DNA from 3 places in the Nocardiopsis deserti genome. Region 2 is predicted to be linked to each of the others. Evidence: predicted binding sites of a transcription regulator. Region 2 holds the regulator's gene; each other region holds the start of a gene.
The links. Region 2 encodes HrcA, which represses chaperone genes, less so after heat shock. Its sites were predicted from a motif close to TTGGCACTCTCNNNNNGAGAGTGCCAA; they were not measured.

Region 1: a site for HrcA is predicted at 2,949-2,975, ahead of groL (chaperonin GroEL). Genes of this name have one in related genera too.
Region 3: a site for HrcA is predicted at 2,645-2,671, ahead of FYW99_RS09860 (FmdB family zinc ribbon protein). Genes of this name have one in related genera too.

What each region holds. Positions count from the first base shown of each region.
Region 1 is NZ_VWVS01000016.1:64,924-70,243, forward strand. It holds gene FYW99_RS21720 (ABC transporter ATP-binding protein) at 1-117, shown strand, start outside; gene FYW99_RS21725 (Uma2 family endonuclease) at 280-879, opposite strand; gene groL (chaperonin GroEL) at 1,153-2,784, opposite strand; gene FYW99_RS21735 (ABC transporter permease) at 3,212-4,060, opposite strand; gene FYW99_RS21740 (ATP-binding cassette domain-containing protein) at 4,057-5,028, opposite strand; gene FYW99_RS21745 (PadR family transcriptional regulator) at 5,183-5,320, opposite strand, start outside.
Region 2 is NZ_ML703348.1:108,231-113,550, reverse strand. It holds gene FYW99_RS03380 (DUF4870 domain-containing protein) at 1-74, opposite strand, end outside; gene FYW99_RS03375 (DUF3097 domain-containing protein) at 1,317-2,156, opposite strand; gene hrcA (heat-inducible transcriptional repressor HrcA) at 2,339-3,352, shown strand; gene dnaJ (molecular chaperone DnaJ) at 3,357-4,499, shown strand; gene FYW99_RS03360 (16S rRNA (uracil(1498)-N(3))-methyltransferase) at 4,496-5,233, shown strand.
Region 3 is NZ_VWVS01000001.1:29,764-35,083, reverse strand. It holds gene glp (molybdotransferase-like divisome protein Glp) at 1-602, opposite strand, end outside; gene galU (UTP--glucose-1-phosphate uridylyltransferase GalU) at 741-1,679, opposite strand; gene FYW99_RS09865 (5-formyltetrahydrofolate cyclo-ligase) at 1,838-2,482, shown strand; gene FYW99_RS09860 (FmdB family zinc ribbon protein) at 2,689-3,060, shown strand; gene FYW99_RS09855 (SAF domain-containing protein) at 3,321-3,977, shown strand; gene mscL (large conductance mechanosensitive channel protein MscL) at 4,084-4,491, shown strand; gene FYW99_RS09845 (D-alanyl-D-alanine carboxypeptidase family protein) at 4,557-5,320, opposite strand, start outside.

The sequences.
Region 1 (5,320 bases), on a different contig from region 2:
GACCGGATCGCGGTGGTGGAGGACGGCCGGATCAGCGAGCTGGGCAGCCACGACGAGCTGCTGGCCCGCGGCGGCTCCTACGCCGACCTGTGGCGGGCCTGGCACGGCGCGGGCTGAGGCCCTCGGTCCGCTGCCGCCCGCACGCTCGGGAGGGCCGCTGGCGCTGGGCCCGGAGGCCTTCTCGGAGGCGAGGACACCGCCCGCGCCCTCAGGAGGGCCCCTGGCCGGAGCCGGAATCCGGCGGACGGACGCCCTCGCGCCGCCTCCGTGTCCGGGTCCTCAGGAGGGCCCCTGGCCGGGACCGGGGAACGCGGACGTGTCGAGTTCGATGTCGAAGGGCTTCGGCAGCCCGATCTTGGCCCCGAAGTTCACGGTGGTGGCGTGGTTGTAGCGGCCGTCGCCCGGCTGTTCGTAGAGGGTGACCGACGGCCCCGTCTCGTCCCATGCGTCGATCAGCAGGTAGAGCGGAACCGGGCCGTGCGCGTAGCCCCACAGCTTCTTCTTGCGGTCGGTGTCCCTGCTGCCCCGGGACACGATCTCGACCACCAACTCCGCCTCGTCCGCTGGACAGGGAGTACGCGCCTGCTTTGCGGCCGACACCGGCATGACGACCAGGTCCGGCATGTAGAGCCTCTCGACCACCGGCCACTGGAGCCCCAGCGTCTGGAAGATGTGCCAACCGTCGGGGAGAGCCAGAAGCAGTGCCCTGTGGACCCAGGACGCGATGATGTTGTGGGGCACAGACGGGGGGGCCACGAGTACGACTCCGTTGTCATCGATGATCTCGGCCCGCCAACCGTCGGGCACGTCCAACTCTTGCCAGGTGTTCAGCAAGTAGTCCCATCGAGACAAGCCCACCACCGGGTCGGCTTCCGTCATAGCCAGGCTCATTTCGCTTTGCACCTCCGAACAGGAACTGCAACGCTCCGTGTCCCCGTCCGCCCGACACTTCGCAGAATAACCCCGGCTTTCCGCGAACGACAGTGCCGCTTCGGCGATCCCGGCGTTCCCAGTGTTTCCGGTCCCGGTCCTGGCCCCGGAAAAGGCGAAACCGGGCGACCCCCGAAGGGGCCGCCCGGTCGTCGCGGGCGAGGTCGCGTATCCGGACCTCAGACACCTGCGGGCCCGGGGGCCCGAGGTCTCACGGACCTGCTAGAAGTCCATGCCGCCCATGCCACCGGTCGGGTCGCCGGCGGGAGCGGCGGCCTTCTCCGGCTTCTCGGCGATGACGGCCTCGGTGGTCAGGAACAGACCGGCGATGGAAGCCGCGTTCTGAAGAGCCGAGCGGGTGACCTTGGTCGGGTCGATGACGCCGTCCTTGAACAGGTCGGTGTACTCGCCGGTGGCGGCGTTCAGGCCGAACCCGGGCTCCAGGTTGCGGACCTTCTCCGCCACGACGCCGCCCTCGAGGCCGGCGTTGATGGCGATCTGCTTGAGCGGCTCGGCGATGGCGCGACGCACGATGTCGGCGCCGATGGCCTCGTCGCCCTCCAGCTCCAGCTTCTCGAAGGCCGGGACGCTGGCCTGGAGCAGAGCGACACCACCGCCGGGCAGGATGCCCTCCTCGACCGCGGCCTTGGCGTTGCGGACGGCGTCCTCGATGCGGTGCTTGCGCTCCTTGAGCTCCACCTCGGTGGCGGCACCGGCCTTGATGACGGCCACGCCGCCGGCCAGGCGGGCGAGACGCTCCTGGAGCTTCTCGCGGTCGTAGTCGGAGTCGGTGCGCTCGATCTCGTTGCGGATCTCGTTCACGCGACCGGCGATCGCGGTGGCGTCACCGGCGCCGTCCACGATGGTGGTCTCGTCCTTGGTGACGACGACCTTGCGGGCGCGGCCGAGCATGTCGAGCTCGGTGCTCTCCAGCTTGAGGCCGACCTCCTCGGTGATGACCTGGCCGCCGGTCAGCACGGCGATGTCGCCGAGCTGGGCCTTGCGGCGGTCACCGAAGCCCGGGGCCTTGACGGCGACGGACTTGAAGGTGCCGCGGATCTTGTTGACGACCAGCGTCTGGAGGGCGCCGCCCTCCAGGTCCTCGGCGATGACGACCAGCGGGCGGCCGGCCTGGAGGACCTTCTCGACAACCGGCAGGAACTCGTTGTTGTTCGAGATCTTGGAGTTGACGATGAGGATGTAGGGGTCCTCGAGGACCGTCTCCATGCGCTCCAGGTCGGTGGCGAAGTAGGGCGAGATGTAGCCCTTGTCGAAGCGCATGCCCTCGGCGAGCTCGAGCTCCAGCCCGAAGGTCTGGCCCTCCTCGACCGTGATGACGCCTTCCTTGCCGACCTTGTCCATGGCCTCGGCGATGGTCTCGCCGATCTGGGGGTCGCCGGCGGAGATCGAGGCGGTGGAGGCGATCTGCTCCTTGGTCTCGATGTCCTTGGAGAGGTTGCCGAGCTCCTCGTTGATGCGCGCGACGGCGGACTCGATGCCGCGCTTGAGGCTGATCGGGTTGGCGCCGGCGGCGACGTTGCGCAGACCCTCGCGGACGAGGGCCTGGGCGAGCACGGTGGCGGTGGTGGTGCCGTCACCCGCGACGTCGTCGGTCTTCTTGGCGACCTCCTTGACCAGCTCGGCCCCGATCTTCTCCCACGGGTCCTCGAGCTCGATCTCCTTGGCGATGGAGACACCGTCGTTGGTGATCGTGGGGGCGCCCCACTTCTTCTCCAGGACGACGTTGCGGCCCTTGGGGCCGAGCGTGACCTTGACGGCGTCAGCGAGCTGGTTCATGCCGCGCTCGAGGCCGCGACGGGCCTCCTCGTCGAACGCGATCAGTTTGGCTGCCATTGAGTTCTTGTCCTCCCGTGACCGGGCTGATACGCGATGGGACGAGGCATGCGCCCGCGACGGACGACCGGGGACCCTCCGGCAACCCTGCTGCCGGGGGCCGCGATCTCGCAGCCTCGATCCGGTTAGCACTCAGTCAAGGCGAGTGCTAACCAGTTCCCTTTTTAGCACTCGACCCCGGCGAGTGCAAACGATGTGGTCACGATTTCCCATCCCGGCATTCCCGCATCTACCTGCACAAACACCGTATGACATGGGGGTTTTCCGCGTTGAGCGGACGGAGCCGCGCACCGGTTCCCCCCTCCCGGCGCACGGCTCCGGCCCCGCTCCGCCCCGGCTCCAAGGCCCCCGGTCCGGCTTCGCCCCGGCTCCGAACGGGCTCCGACCCGACCGGGCCCCGACCCGGCGCGCGGCAGCGGCACCGAGGTCAGGAGCTGAGGCGGCGCATCGCCCGCGGCCCCCCGGCCAGCGCCGCGACCGCCAGCACCACCGCCACGGCCCAGCCGACGGCGACCGACGCGTCCCACTGCCCGGCGAACAGGGCGCGCTCGGCGTCCACCACGTAGGCCACCGGGTTGGCCCGCGAGAGCGCGTACAGCCACGGCGGCGCCAGTTCCATCGGCAGCAGCACGCCGGACAGCAGCATCAGCGGCATGATCAGCGTCTGCACGATGGGCGCGAACACGTAGGTCTGCTTGACCGCCAGGGCCGTCAGGTACGACAGCGTGGACAGCCCGGCGCCCAGGACGGCGAGCAGGAGCAACCCCACGACGGCGCCCGCCAACGACGCCTCGAACCCGAGCGGCACCACCAGCACGAGGATGAGCACCATCTGCGCCAGCATCATCACCACGTCGCGCAGGACCCGTCCCAGCAGCAGGGAAACCCGGCTCACCGGGGTGGCCAGCAGCCGCTCGTGCGCTCCGGAGGACATCTCCGGCAGCAGCCCGAAACCGGCGAACCCGGACGTGAACAGGCCGAGCATCACCAGCAGACCGGGCACGAACCACTGCCACGGGTCCTGCCCCTCGGCACCGGCCAGCCCCGTCAGCAGGGGCGCGAACAGCACCAGGTACAGCACCGGTTGCAGCATGCCGAAGAACAGCATCAGCGGCCGGTGCAGGAACGGCCGCATCTGGCGGGCGAAGACGGTCGCGGTGTCGCGCACCAGGCCCGGCCCCCGCGCGGCGGGCGTCTCCGCCCCAACCGCCTTGGCCCCGGTCCTCTCCTCCCCGTCCGCCTCCGCCGGGGTTCCGGTCACCTCGTGGAAGCTCATGCCCCCTCCTCCCTCAGGCTGCGTCCGGTCAGGGTCAGGAACACGTCGTCCAGGGTGGGCCGCTGCACCCGGACGGCGAGCAGCGGGACTCCGGCCGCGTCCAGCCCGCGCAGCAGCTCGGGCAGCACGGTGTCCCCGCGTTCCACGCGCAGGCGCACCTCGGCGTCGCGCCCCGCGTCCGCGAGCACCTCCGCCGTTCCGGCGGAGGGCACCCGTTCGGCGATCCCGGCGGCGGTGCGCGCCTGTTCGGCGTCCGGCACGGTGAGGGTGACCAGGTCGCCGGAGACCTTGCCCTTGAGCTCGTCGGCGGTGCCGTCGGCGATGACCCTGCCGTGGTCGATGACCAGGACCCGCTCGGCCATGTCGTCGGCCTCGTCGAGGTAGTGGGTGGTGAGCACGACCGTGGTGCCCGTCCGGTCGCGCAGCCGGGTGATGTGCTCCCACAGGTTGGCTCGGCTGTGCGGGTCGAGTCCGGTGGAGGGCTCGTCCAGGAACAGCAGCTTCGGCTCGTGGATGAGCCCCATGGCGATGTCGAGGCGCCTGCGCTGTCCACCGGAGAGCTTGGTGACCTCGCGGTCGGCGGCCCCGCCCAGCTCCAGCTGGTCGAGGAGTTCGTCGGCGCGGCGGCGCGCGGTGCGCCGGTCGAGCCCGTACAGCAGTCCCTGCGTGTACAGCTCCTCCCGGGCCCGCTGGTCCTCCCCGGCGCCGTGCCCCTGACCGACGAAGCCGATCCCCCGGCGCACCTTGGCGGGTGCGGTGCGGACGTCGTGCCCCGCGACCACGGCGGTGCCCGAGGTGGGCTCCAGCAGGGTGGTGAGCATGCGCAGTGTGGTCGACTTCCCCGCGCCGTTCGGTCCGAGCAGGGCGACGAGCTCGCCCTCGGCGACGTCGATGTCGACGCCGCGGACGGCCTGGACGACCTCCTTGCCGACCCGGAAGTCGCGGGTCAGCCCACGTGTGTGGATCATCCCTCTCCTTATTAAAACTTGAGTACGAGAGAGAGTGTGCACCACACCGACGCGATATTCAAACTTTAATAAGAGCTCGGTCCGCCCCCCGGGGATCCGACCCGGACAGAGGGGAGCCGAGACGCCGGAGCCGATGGATCCGGGGGCCGCCGGGTCAGCGGTCGCGGGCGGACGCCCCCGGCACCGGGGGCAGCCCGAACGCGTCGGGGCCGTCGTCGGCCATGGTGTACTCCCCGGACCGCAGGGAGGCGACGAGGTCGCGCGTCCAGCTGGCCTCGGCCCCGATCGTGCC
Region 2 (5,320 bases):
TTGGCGAAGTAGATGGCCAGCGGTGGGATCCAGCCCAGGCAGGCGATCACGAAACCGGACAGGTGGGCGAGCATGGCCACGAGCGTGCTGTTGTCGCCGCCCGGGGCGCCCTGCTGGGGCTGGCCCTGGACGCCGGGCTGCCCGTACGCCGCGGGAGCGCCCGGGTAGGGCTGCTGCTGACCCGGGGCGGGCTGGCCGTAGGCGCCCTGGTGGGGCTGGCCGTAGGGCTGCTGCTGGCCGTACTCGGACGGCGGTGCGTATGCGGGCTGTGCGCCGGAGGGCTGTGCTCCCGGGGTCTGGCCGTAGCCCTGCTGGCCCTGGTCGGGCTGCGGGGCGTACGGGGACTGCGCGCCCGAGGGCTGCCCGTAGGCGGGCTGCTGGCCGTAGGCCGCCTGCTGCCCGTACCCGGGCTGCTCGGGGGCCCCTTCCGGCGGGGCGAAACCGGGCTGCTGCTGACCCGGGGCGGGCTGGCCGTAGGCGCCCTGGTGGGGCTGGCCGTAGGGCTGCTGCTGGCCGTACTCGGACGGCGGTGCGTATCCGGGCTGCGCCCCCGAGGGCTGGCCGTATCCGGGCTGTGCGCCGGAGGGCTGTGCTCCCGGGGTCTGGCCGTAGCCCTGCTGGCCCTGGTCGGGTTGCGGGGCGTACGGCGACTGCGCGTCCGAGGGCTCGGGCTGCCCGTAGGCGGGCTGTCCGTAGGCGGGCTGGCCCTGGCCGTGCTGGTCCTGACCGGGCTGGGGCGCGTACGGCGACGGGGCGCCCGGGGGCGGTGCGAAGCCGGGCTGTGCTCCCGGGGTCTGGCCGTAGCCCTGCTGGCCCTGCTGGCCCTGGTCGGGCTGCGGAGCGTACGGCGGCTGCGCCCCGGAGGGCTGTGCCCCCGAGGGCTGGCCGTATCCCGGCTGCGCTCCCGAGGGCTGTTGACCGTGGTCCTGCTGGCCGTAGCCCTGCTGACTCTGGTCGGGCTGCGGAGCGTACGGCGGCTGCGCCCCGGACGGCTGCCCGTAGGCGGGCTGCTGGCCGGGATCCGGCTGCTGGGGCTGCTGTCCGTGCTCCTGCTGCCCCTCCTGTCCGTGGTCCGGCTGCTGTCCCCGGTGGGGGTCCTCCGGGGGCGGGGGGTTCGTCGGGGTCTGGCTCATGCTCTTCCTTGGCTCCGCTGATGAGGGGGAGGTTCCTGTACTACCGTGCTGTACCGACGACCGCGCGGGCCGGAGGCGGGCGACCTCGGCGCCGGACACGGGGACCGACGCCTCGCCCAGGTCAAATCCTAGGTCCTGCCGCTCCTCCCGCGCGCAGTGCTCGCCACGCAGTAGCCGGGCTCGCTAGGGAGCGTCCGGGTGCGGCCCGGTGACGAAGTCGATCAGCTCCTCCACCCGGCCGAGCAGGGCCGGCTCCAGATCAGCATAGGTACGCACCGATCCCAGGATTCGGCGCCACGCCTCACCCGTCTCCATCCGCCAGCCCAGGGCGCTCACGACCCCCTCCTTCCAGGGGACGCCGCGCGGCACCTCGGGCCAGGCCCCGATCCCCACGGAACCCGGCCGCACCGCCTGCCAGACGTCGACGTAGGGGTGCCCGGCCACCAGCACGTGCTCGCCGCGCACCCGCTCGGCGATCCGCGTCTCCTTGGAGCCCGGCACCAGGTGGTCCACCAGGACGCCCAGCCTCCTGCCGGGCCCGGGTGAGAACTCCGCCACGATCGAGGGCAGGTCGTCCACCCCCTCCAGGAACTCGACGGCCACCCCCTCCACACGCAGGTCGTGGCCCCAGACCTTCTCCACCAGCTCGGCGTCGTGGACGCCCTCCACGTAGATCCGGCTCTCCCGGGCCGTGCGCGCCCGCGCGTCCGGCACCGCCACCGACCCCGAAGCACTGCGCAGCGGTCCCCTCGGGGCCGCGGCGGGGCGCACCAGGGTCACCGGCTCGCCGTCGACCAGGAACGCGGCCGGGGCGAGGTCGAACACGCGGCGGCGGCCGTGCCGGTCCTCCAGCGTCACGGTGGCCTTGTCCCAGGCCACCACCGCCCCGCAGAACGCCTCCTCGGCGTCCTCCACGACCAGTTCCCGTTCCAGGGGCACCTCGCGGACCGCCTTCCTCCTCGGGCGGCGCCAGTCCCCGGCGAGCACGTCGCGGCCGTAACGGCCGGTTCCCTTGGTAGCCACGGTCGTGCAGTCTACTGGTGGTGCGAGTCGGCGCCCCGTCGGCCGCGGCGCGTGCCGCGGGCCCCGCGGGAGCGGGGACGAGGGGGCCGGGCCGGGGCGTCGCCGCCCACGGGTAACCGTCAGGGTTTGCGGCCGGGCATAGACTTAGCACTGAGGACCACGGAGTGCCAGGGAGGTGGCGAGTGCTGGATGAGCGCAAGCTCGCGGTCCTGCGTGCCGTCGTCGAGGACTTCGTCAACACCAACGAGCCCGTGGGGTCCAAGGCCCTGGCCGACCGGCACCGGCTCGGCGTCTCCCCGGCGACCATCCGCAACGACATGGTCGCCCTCGAGGAGGACGGCTACATCGCGCAGCCGCACACCAGTGCCGGCCGCGTCCCCACGGACAAGGGGTACCGGCTCTTCGTCGACCGGCTCTCCTCGGTCAAGCCGCTCTCGACCGCGGAGCGGCGTGCCATCGAGTCCTTCCTCACCGGCGCCGTCGACCTCGACGAGATCGTCGCCCGGACCGTACGGCTCCTCGCGCAGCTCACCCGCCAGGTCGCGATCGTCCAGTACCCCTCGCTGACCCGCTCGTCGGTGCAGCACGTGGAACTGGTCCCCCTCGGGGGGCAGCGGATCATGATGGTCGTGATCACCAACACGGGCCGGGTCGAGCAGCGCGTCATCGACGGCCTGGGAGAGGTCCACGAGGCCGCCGTCGACGACCTGCGCGCGATGTTGAACCGGGCCATCGCCGGACGCCACCTCGGCGACGTGCCCGACGCGGTGGAGGACCTGCCTCCGCAGGTGCCGCCCGAACACCGCCAGATGGCGGTGTCGGTCCTCTCCGTCCTGCTGGAGAGCCTCGTTGAACGGCACGAGGAGAAGATCGTCCTCGCGGGGACGGCCAACCTCGCCGCCGTCGACTTCGCCGCCAGCCTGAGGGAAGTCCTGGAGGCACTGGAAGAGAACATGGTCCTCATCCGTTTGCTGGGAGAGGCCAAGGACCCGTCGATGCTCACGGTGCGCATCGGCGCGGAGAACTTCCACGAGGGCCTGAGGTCCACCTCCATCGTGTCGGCGGACTACGGTGTGGGAAACCAGTCGCTCGCCAAGATCGGTGTGGTGGGACCCACCCGGATGGACTACCCGGGGACGATGGGAGCAGTACGCGCCGTGGCTCGCTATGTCGGACAGATTTTGGCAGGACAGTAACCCAGTGGCCAGAGACTATTACCAGGTTCTCGGAGTGCGTCGCGACGCGTCCAAGGACGAGATCAAGAAGGCCTACCGGCGGCTCGCGCGCGAACTCCACCCGGACATCAATCCGGACCCCGCAACCCAGGAGCGCTTCAAGGAGGTGACCCAGGCCTACGAGGTCCTCTCCGACGAGAACAAGCGCCGGATGTTCGACATGGGCCAGGACCCCTACGCGCCCGGCGGCGGTGGCGGGGCCGGGGGCTTCGGCGGCGCGGGCGGGTTCGCCTTCGACGACATCATGAACGCCTTCTTCGGCGGTGGCCAGCCCGGCGGGCGCGGCCCCCGGGAGCGGGTCCGCCGCGGGCGCAGTATCAAGATCCGGGTCGAACTGGACCTGGTGGAGACCGCGTTCGGGGTCAGCAAGGAGATCACCTTCCCCACCGCGATCCTGTGCGAGACCTGCCAGGGCGAGGGGACGGCGGCCGGTTCGCACCGCACCACCTGTGAGATGTGCCACGGGCAGGGTGAGGTGTCCCAGGTCACCCGGTCCTTCCTCGGACAGGTCATGACCTCCCGCCCCTGCCCCCAGTGCTCGGGCCAGGGCTCGGTCATCACCAACCCCTGCGGCGACTGCGCGGGCGAGGGCCGGGTGCGCGAGAAGGTCACCCGCACCGTCAAGATCCCCGCGGGCGTCGACGACGGCACCCGCATCCAGCTCGCCGGAGAGGGGGAGGTCGGCCCCAACGGCGGACCGCGCGGCGACATCATCCTGGAGATCATCCAGCGCCCGCACCCCACCTTCGAACGGCGCGGAGACGACCTGCACTGCACGGTGACCGTTCCCATGACGGCCGCCGCGCTGGGCGCCTCCTTCGCCTTCGACACCCTCGACGGCACCGAGAACATCGACCTGCGCCCGGGCACCAACTCCGGCCACGTCATCACCCTCCCGGACAAGGGCGTCAGCCACCTCGACGGCGGCGGCCGGGGCGACCTGCGCATCCGCGTCGACGTGGAGACCCCGAGTCGACTGGACGAGGAGCAGGAGGCCCTCCTGCGCAAGTTCGCCGAACTGCGCGGCGAGGACCAGACCCCGGGACGCTTCAGCCCCGGACACGGCGGGTTCTTCTCCAAGATCCGCGACGCCTTCGGCGCCAAGTGACACCGCCGGTCTTCCTGGTCGAGGCCGCCGACCTGGCGGCCGACCGGGTGACGGTGGACGGCGCCGAGGGCCGTCACGCCGCCGTGGTGCGCCGCATCCGGGAGGGCGAGACCGTCGACCTCTCCGACGGACGCGGCCTGCGTGCCCGCTGCACGGTGACCGCCGTGGGCAGGGACCACATCGTCTGCGCGGTGGTGGAGCGCCGGGAGGAACCGGCGCCCCGCCCCCGCCTGACCGTGGTCCAGGCACTGCCCAAGGGCGACCGGGGCGAGCTGGCCGTGGAGATGATGACCGAGGCCGGAGCCGACGCGGTCGTGCCCTGGGCGGCGGAGCGCTGCGTCACCCGCTGGAAGGGCGACCGCGCCGCCAAGGCGCTGGCCAAGTGGCGCGCGACCGCCCGTGAGGCGGCCAAACAGGCCCGGCGCGCGCGGCTGCCCGAGGTCGCCGACCTCGCCGACCGCGCCGCCGTGGCCGAGTTGCTGGCCGGGGCGGATTTGGGCGTCGTGTTGCACGAGGACGGCGTCAGCCGCCTGTCACAGCTGGAACTGCCCGCCCGGCAGGGCCCCGGCGTCGTCGTGGTGGTCGGCCCCGAGGGCGGCTTCTCCGACGGCGAACTGGAGGCGTTCGACGCCGCGGGCGCGGTCCGGGCGCTGCTGGGGCCGAGCGTGCTGCGCACCTCCACCGCCGGGGTCGCCGCCCTGTCGGTGCTCCAGGCCCGCACCGGCCGCTGGTAGGGCGTACGGCTGGTAGAGCGCACGGTCGAACACCGAGTACGCAGGAGGCGCCCGGACACGTCCGGGCGCCTCCTGCGCGTGTTCGTG
Region 3 (5,320 bases), on a different contig from region 2:
TCCCAGATCTGGCCGGGGCCGAGCGGGCGCCCGGGCTCGACCAGCTCCTCGCCGGTGGAGAGCACCATCACACGGGGGCGGGCGTAGACGGGCACCGAACGGCGCCCGACGGCCGCCAGGACGCCCATCTCCCCCGGACCGACGCGCACGCCGGGCCGCAGCACGGTGGCACCCGCGGTGACGTCGTCCCCCGCGCGGCGCACGGCGTTGCCCGCCTTCACCGGCCGGTCGAAGGTCACCCTGGCCGTGCCGCCGTCGGTCCACTCGACCGGGACCACCGCGTCGGCTCCCGAGGGCATGGGCGCGCCGGTCATGATCCGGGCCGACCTGCCCGGCAGAACCGCGGTCGGGGAGGGGTCGCCCGCCGGGATGTCGGCGACGACCGGCAGCCGTACGGGGGTGTCCGGCGAGGCCGACTCCAGGTCCGCGGCGCGCACCGCGTACCCGTCCATGGACGAGTTGTCGAAGCCCGGCAGCGACACGGGCGAGGTGACGGCCTCGGCCAGCACGGCGCCGTGTGCCTGGAGCAGGTCCAGCTCGGTCGGCACGGGATCGGGGATCAGTGCCAGGACATCGGCGACGTGCTGTTCGACGCTCTTCACGGGGGTTCCTCCCGGTTCGCGGTTCCTTTGGCGGCCCCGCCTCCCCTCCCTCAGGAGACGGCTCACACCCCATTCTCGCCGCGTCCGGCCCCGCGTGCGGTGCGCCGGGCCCCGGTCGGGGCGCTCGGGCGTCCCCGGTCAGGGGCGCTGGGCCTGCGCACGGTCGACGAAGTCGCGCAGCCAGGGCAGCAGTTCGTCGGCGAGGTCGGGGCGGCGGCAGGCGAAGTCCACGACCGTGCGGATGTAGTCGGCCTTGTTGCCGGTGTCGTAGCGGCGCCCGCGGAAGAGGACGCCGTGCACCGTGCCACCGTCCTCGGGCTTGCGCCGGGCCAGCTCGCGCAGGGCGTCGGTCAGCTGGATCTCACCGCCCCGGCCGGGCGGGGTCTCGTGCAGGACGGGGAAGACCGCCGGGTCGCAGACGTAGCGGCCGATGATCGCCCAGCGGCTCGGCGCCTGCTCGGGGGCGGGCTTCTCGACCAGGTCGGTGACGGTGACGACGTCCTCCTCGTCGGTGGGCTCGATGCCCGCGCACCCGTACAGGGACACCTGCTCGGGCTCCACCTCCATGAGGGCGACGACGCTGCCGCCGTGGCGCTCGCGCACCTCGATCATGCGGCGCAGCAGGTCGGCGGACTCGATGAGGTCGTCGCCCAGCAGGACGGCGAAGGGGTTGTCGCCCACGTGCGCCTCCGCGCACAGCACCGCGTGGCCCAGGCCGCGCGGCTCGCCCTGGCGGACGTAGTGCACCTGGGCGAGGTCGCTGGACTCACGCACCGAGCGCAGCCGCGCGTCGTCGCCCTTGGCCTCCAGCGCCTCCTCCAGCTCGTAGGCCCGGTCGAAGTGGTCCTCGATGGAGCGCTTGCTGCGACCCGTGATCATCAGGACGTCCTGGAGGGAGGCGGCCACCGCCTCCTCCACGACGTACTGGATCGCGGGCTTGTCCACGATCGGCAGCATCTCCTTGGGCGTGGCCTTGGTCGCGGGCAGGAAACGCGTGCCCAGGCCCGCGGCGGGTACGACCGCCTTCGTGACGGACGCGGAACCGGAGGGTCGCTTCTGGTCGGTGGAGTCGTTCATGTCGGCACTTTAGGACAGCGGTCGGCCGTCTCAGCGTCTCCACACCCGGGAGGGCGCCAAGAAGTCCCGACGGTTTCGGGCGGCGGAGGGCGGACCGCCACCGCGTGTTCACCGCACGGGGCATACGGCCGGGGCCGGGGCGGTGCCACACTGGGGCCATGGGCGAGAGCGAGCTGCGTGAGGCCAAGGCCGGGCTGCGGAGGGGTTTCCTGGAGCGGCGGCGCGCCCGGAGCCCCGAGGAACGCTCCCGGACCGGGTCGGCGGTCCGCGACGCGCTGCTGGACGTCCCGTGGCTGGCCATGGGCGGAACGGTCGCCTGCTACTACTCCGTGGGCGGGGAGCCCGACACCCGCAAGCTGGTGGCGGCGCTGTGGAAGCGCGGCGCCTACGTGCTGCTGCCCGTGTTCCTGCCCGGCGGCGAGCTGGACTGGGCGGCCTTCGACGGGCCGGACTCCCTGGTCCCGGCCGGGCACGGGCTGCTGGAGCCCGTGGGCCGCCGCTACGGGCCCGACGCGCTGGCCCGGGCCGACGCGGTGGTCTGCCCGGCCCTGGCCGTGGACCGGCGGGGGACGCGCCTGGGGCGCGGCGCCGGGTGCTACGACCGCGCGCTGGCCCGCAAGGGCCCGCACACCCCGGCGATCGCCCTGGTCCACGACGAGGAGTTCGTGGAGTCGCTGCCCGCCGAGTCGCACGACCGGCCCGTGGACGCCGTGGTCACCCCGTCCGGCGGGGTGCGGGTCCTCGGCACGGGCGTGTGGCCGGGCGGACCGGCGGAGCGGGACCGGCTGAGCGGGAGGGGCTGAGCGGGAGGGGCGGGACGCGCAGGGCGGGATTAACCCGAACGCCGGGGGCGTTGTCGCTGGCGGTCGCGCTCCGGCGGCGCCCGGCGCCCGGCCGCGTGCGTCACCGCACCGATCTCCGTGGGCGAGGCCCTGTCACGGCTCCGGTCGGCGAGCGCGTACTATTTAGCAGTCAACGGGCGAGAGTGCCAGCAAGGAGGACCCGAACAGTGCCTACGTACCAGTACGCGTGCACCGAGTGCGGCGCCCAGATGGAGGTCGTGCAGAGCTTCAGCGACGACGCGCTGACCGTCTGCCCCGAGTGCGAGGGCCGCCTGCGCAAGGTGTACTCCGCCGTGGGCATCGTCTTCAAGGGCTCCGGCTTCTACCGCACCGACAGCGGCAAGTCCTCCAACAGCTCCGTGCTGACCGGTTCGGGCTCCGGTGAGGGCAAGGACGGCGGGAACTCGGGCTCCACCGACTCCTCCTCCGCCTCGTCCACCTCCTCGGACGCCAAGAGCTCCTCCTCGGACACCAGCAGCGGCACCAGCACCACGAGCAAGGCCAGCAGCAGCACCAGCGCCACCGCCGCGACGGGCTGACCCGCCGGGCCGTTGACCGCCACCGCGCCGCCGATCCCTCGGCGGCGCGCGGCATGTCCGGCCCCGGGGCGGAGGCACCGGGCGGGCACCCGCGGCGTCCCCGCCCGGGAGCGTCAGCGCCCGGACCCGGCGGGCGCGTCGGCGCGCCGGCGGCCCTCCACCTCCCCGTCCGGGAACGCTCGGACCCGGGGCGCGCGGCCCGTGTGATCAGGCCTGTGGACAACCTCCGAACGGCCCCTCCGCGACCTAGCGTTGAGGGTATGAACAACGCCGCGCCCCTTCCCTACCGGCACCGTCGCGCGCTCACCCGGCTCCTGGACCGGCACCGGCGCGTCGTCGCCGCCCTCCTGGCCGCCGCCGCGCTCCTCAGCGCCGCCCTGGCCGTACGCCCTCCGCCCGCGCCCACCTCCCGTGTCCTGGTCGCCTCCCGCGACCTCGGTGCGGCGGACCCCCTCACCGACGGCGACCTCACCGCCCGGGACCTGCCCGCCGGCTCCGTGCCGGGCGGCGCGCTCGCGGCCGACACCGCGACCGCGGGGCTCCGCCTCAACGCCCCGGTGCGCCGGGGAGAGGTGATCACCGACGCCCGGCTCGCCGACCCTCCCGCGCGGGCCTACGGTCCCGGCCTGGTCGCCGTCCCGGTGCGGGTGGCCGACCCCGGCGCGGTGGACCTGCTCTCCCCCGGCAGCCGGGTGGACGTCCTCGCCGCCAGAGGACGCGACGACCTCGCGCCCGCCCGCGCGGGCCCCGCCGTGGAGGTGGCCAGCGACCGCCCCGTCCTGGCCCTCCCGGAGGAGGAGCCCTCGGGCGGCGGGGAGGGCGGCGCGCTGATCGTCATCGCGGCCACACCCGTCGAGGCCAGGAGTCTGGCGGGCCACGCGGCCGGCTCGCGGCTGTCCATCACCATCCGCGGTTGACCGGCGACCTCCGGTGGGCAAAGCTGGCCGGGCGCCGCGGGCTCCCACCAGGGGAACCCCGCCGCGGCGCCCGTACGGACACCACGAGTATGTAGGGCTTGTATCCATGCAAGGCTTCAAGAAGTTCCTGCTCCAGGGCAACCTGGTGCAGCTGGCGGTCGCGGTCGTGATCGGCGCGGTCTTCGCCAACCTCATCACCGCGTTCACCGAGGGGTTCATCACCCCGCTGATCGGCATCTTCGGCGGGGTTCCCACCTTCGGGGACCTCTACTTCGAGATCAACGGGAGCCGGTTCCTGTACGGGGCGTTCGTCGACGCGCTGATCTCGTTCCTGATCACCGCGTCGATCGTGTACTTCTTCGTGGTCCTGCCCGTCGCCAAGGTGATGGAGCGCTTCGTCAAGGCCGAGGAGGCCACCACGCGCGAGTGCCCGCACTGCTGCACCGAGATCAGCAAGAAGGCGTCCCGCTGCGCCCACTGCACCAGCGAGGTGGTGCCCGAGACCGCCGTCTGAGGCGGCCGGACGCGTCGGGGGCGGCCCCGTGCGGGGCCGCCCCCGGAAAAAGGGCCGGGCGAGGATCAGCCGGTGTACTCCCAGTGCCAGGGCTCGAAGGGGCTGGACTTGGCCCAGGCCGGATGATGCCAGCCGAAGTCGGCGCCGTTGGCCTCCATCCAGAGCCAGCGGTCGGACCGGTAGTTCTGGATGCCGCAGCCGAGGTCGATCGCCTGTCCCAGACCGTGGTTGCTCGTGCCGGGGACGGCCGCGAAGCCCGGCGCCACCTGGCCGTAGACACGGTGCTGGTTGGGCAGGTCGCGGTAGGCGCTGGTGATGCACATGTTCTCGCCGTACTCGTCCACGTACCTGGCGTTGAGCTGGAGGAAGTCCACGGCCGCGTCGGCGCGCAGCTTCTTGTCGTCGTAGAGGTCGCACAGGGAGTTGGCCGGGAGCAGGCCGTTGGCCGCGCCCTGGGCGTTCGCGGCCGCGTCCGGGTCGCAGTCCGCGGCGGCCATGTAGGCCTCCGGGTCGATGCCGCGGTCCTCCAGCTCCTGCACGAGCTCGTTCGTGGTCTGCTCGGACTGCTCGCGCAGGGCCTCGATGTCCGCGGCCAGCTCGACCTGTTCCAGCTGGGTGGTGGTCTGTAGCTCCTGCGCCTGGCTCGCCAGCTCGACCTGCTCCTGGCGCAGGTCGGTGGCGTCCTGGATGAGCACCTGGTTGTCCTGGGAGATCTTCGCCGCGTAGGCCTGCATCTGCAGGTCCTCGGTGAGTGTCCCCGACGCCAGGAGGGCGAGCATGCCGCCGTCGGGCTGCTTGTACAGCGTGCTGGCCAGCTGGGCCAGCGGTT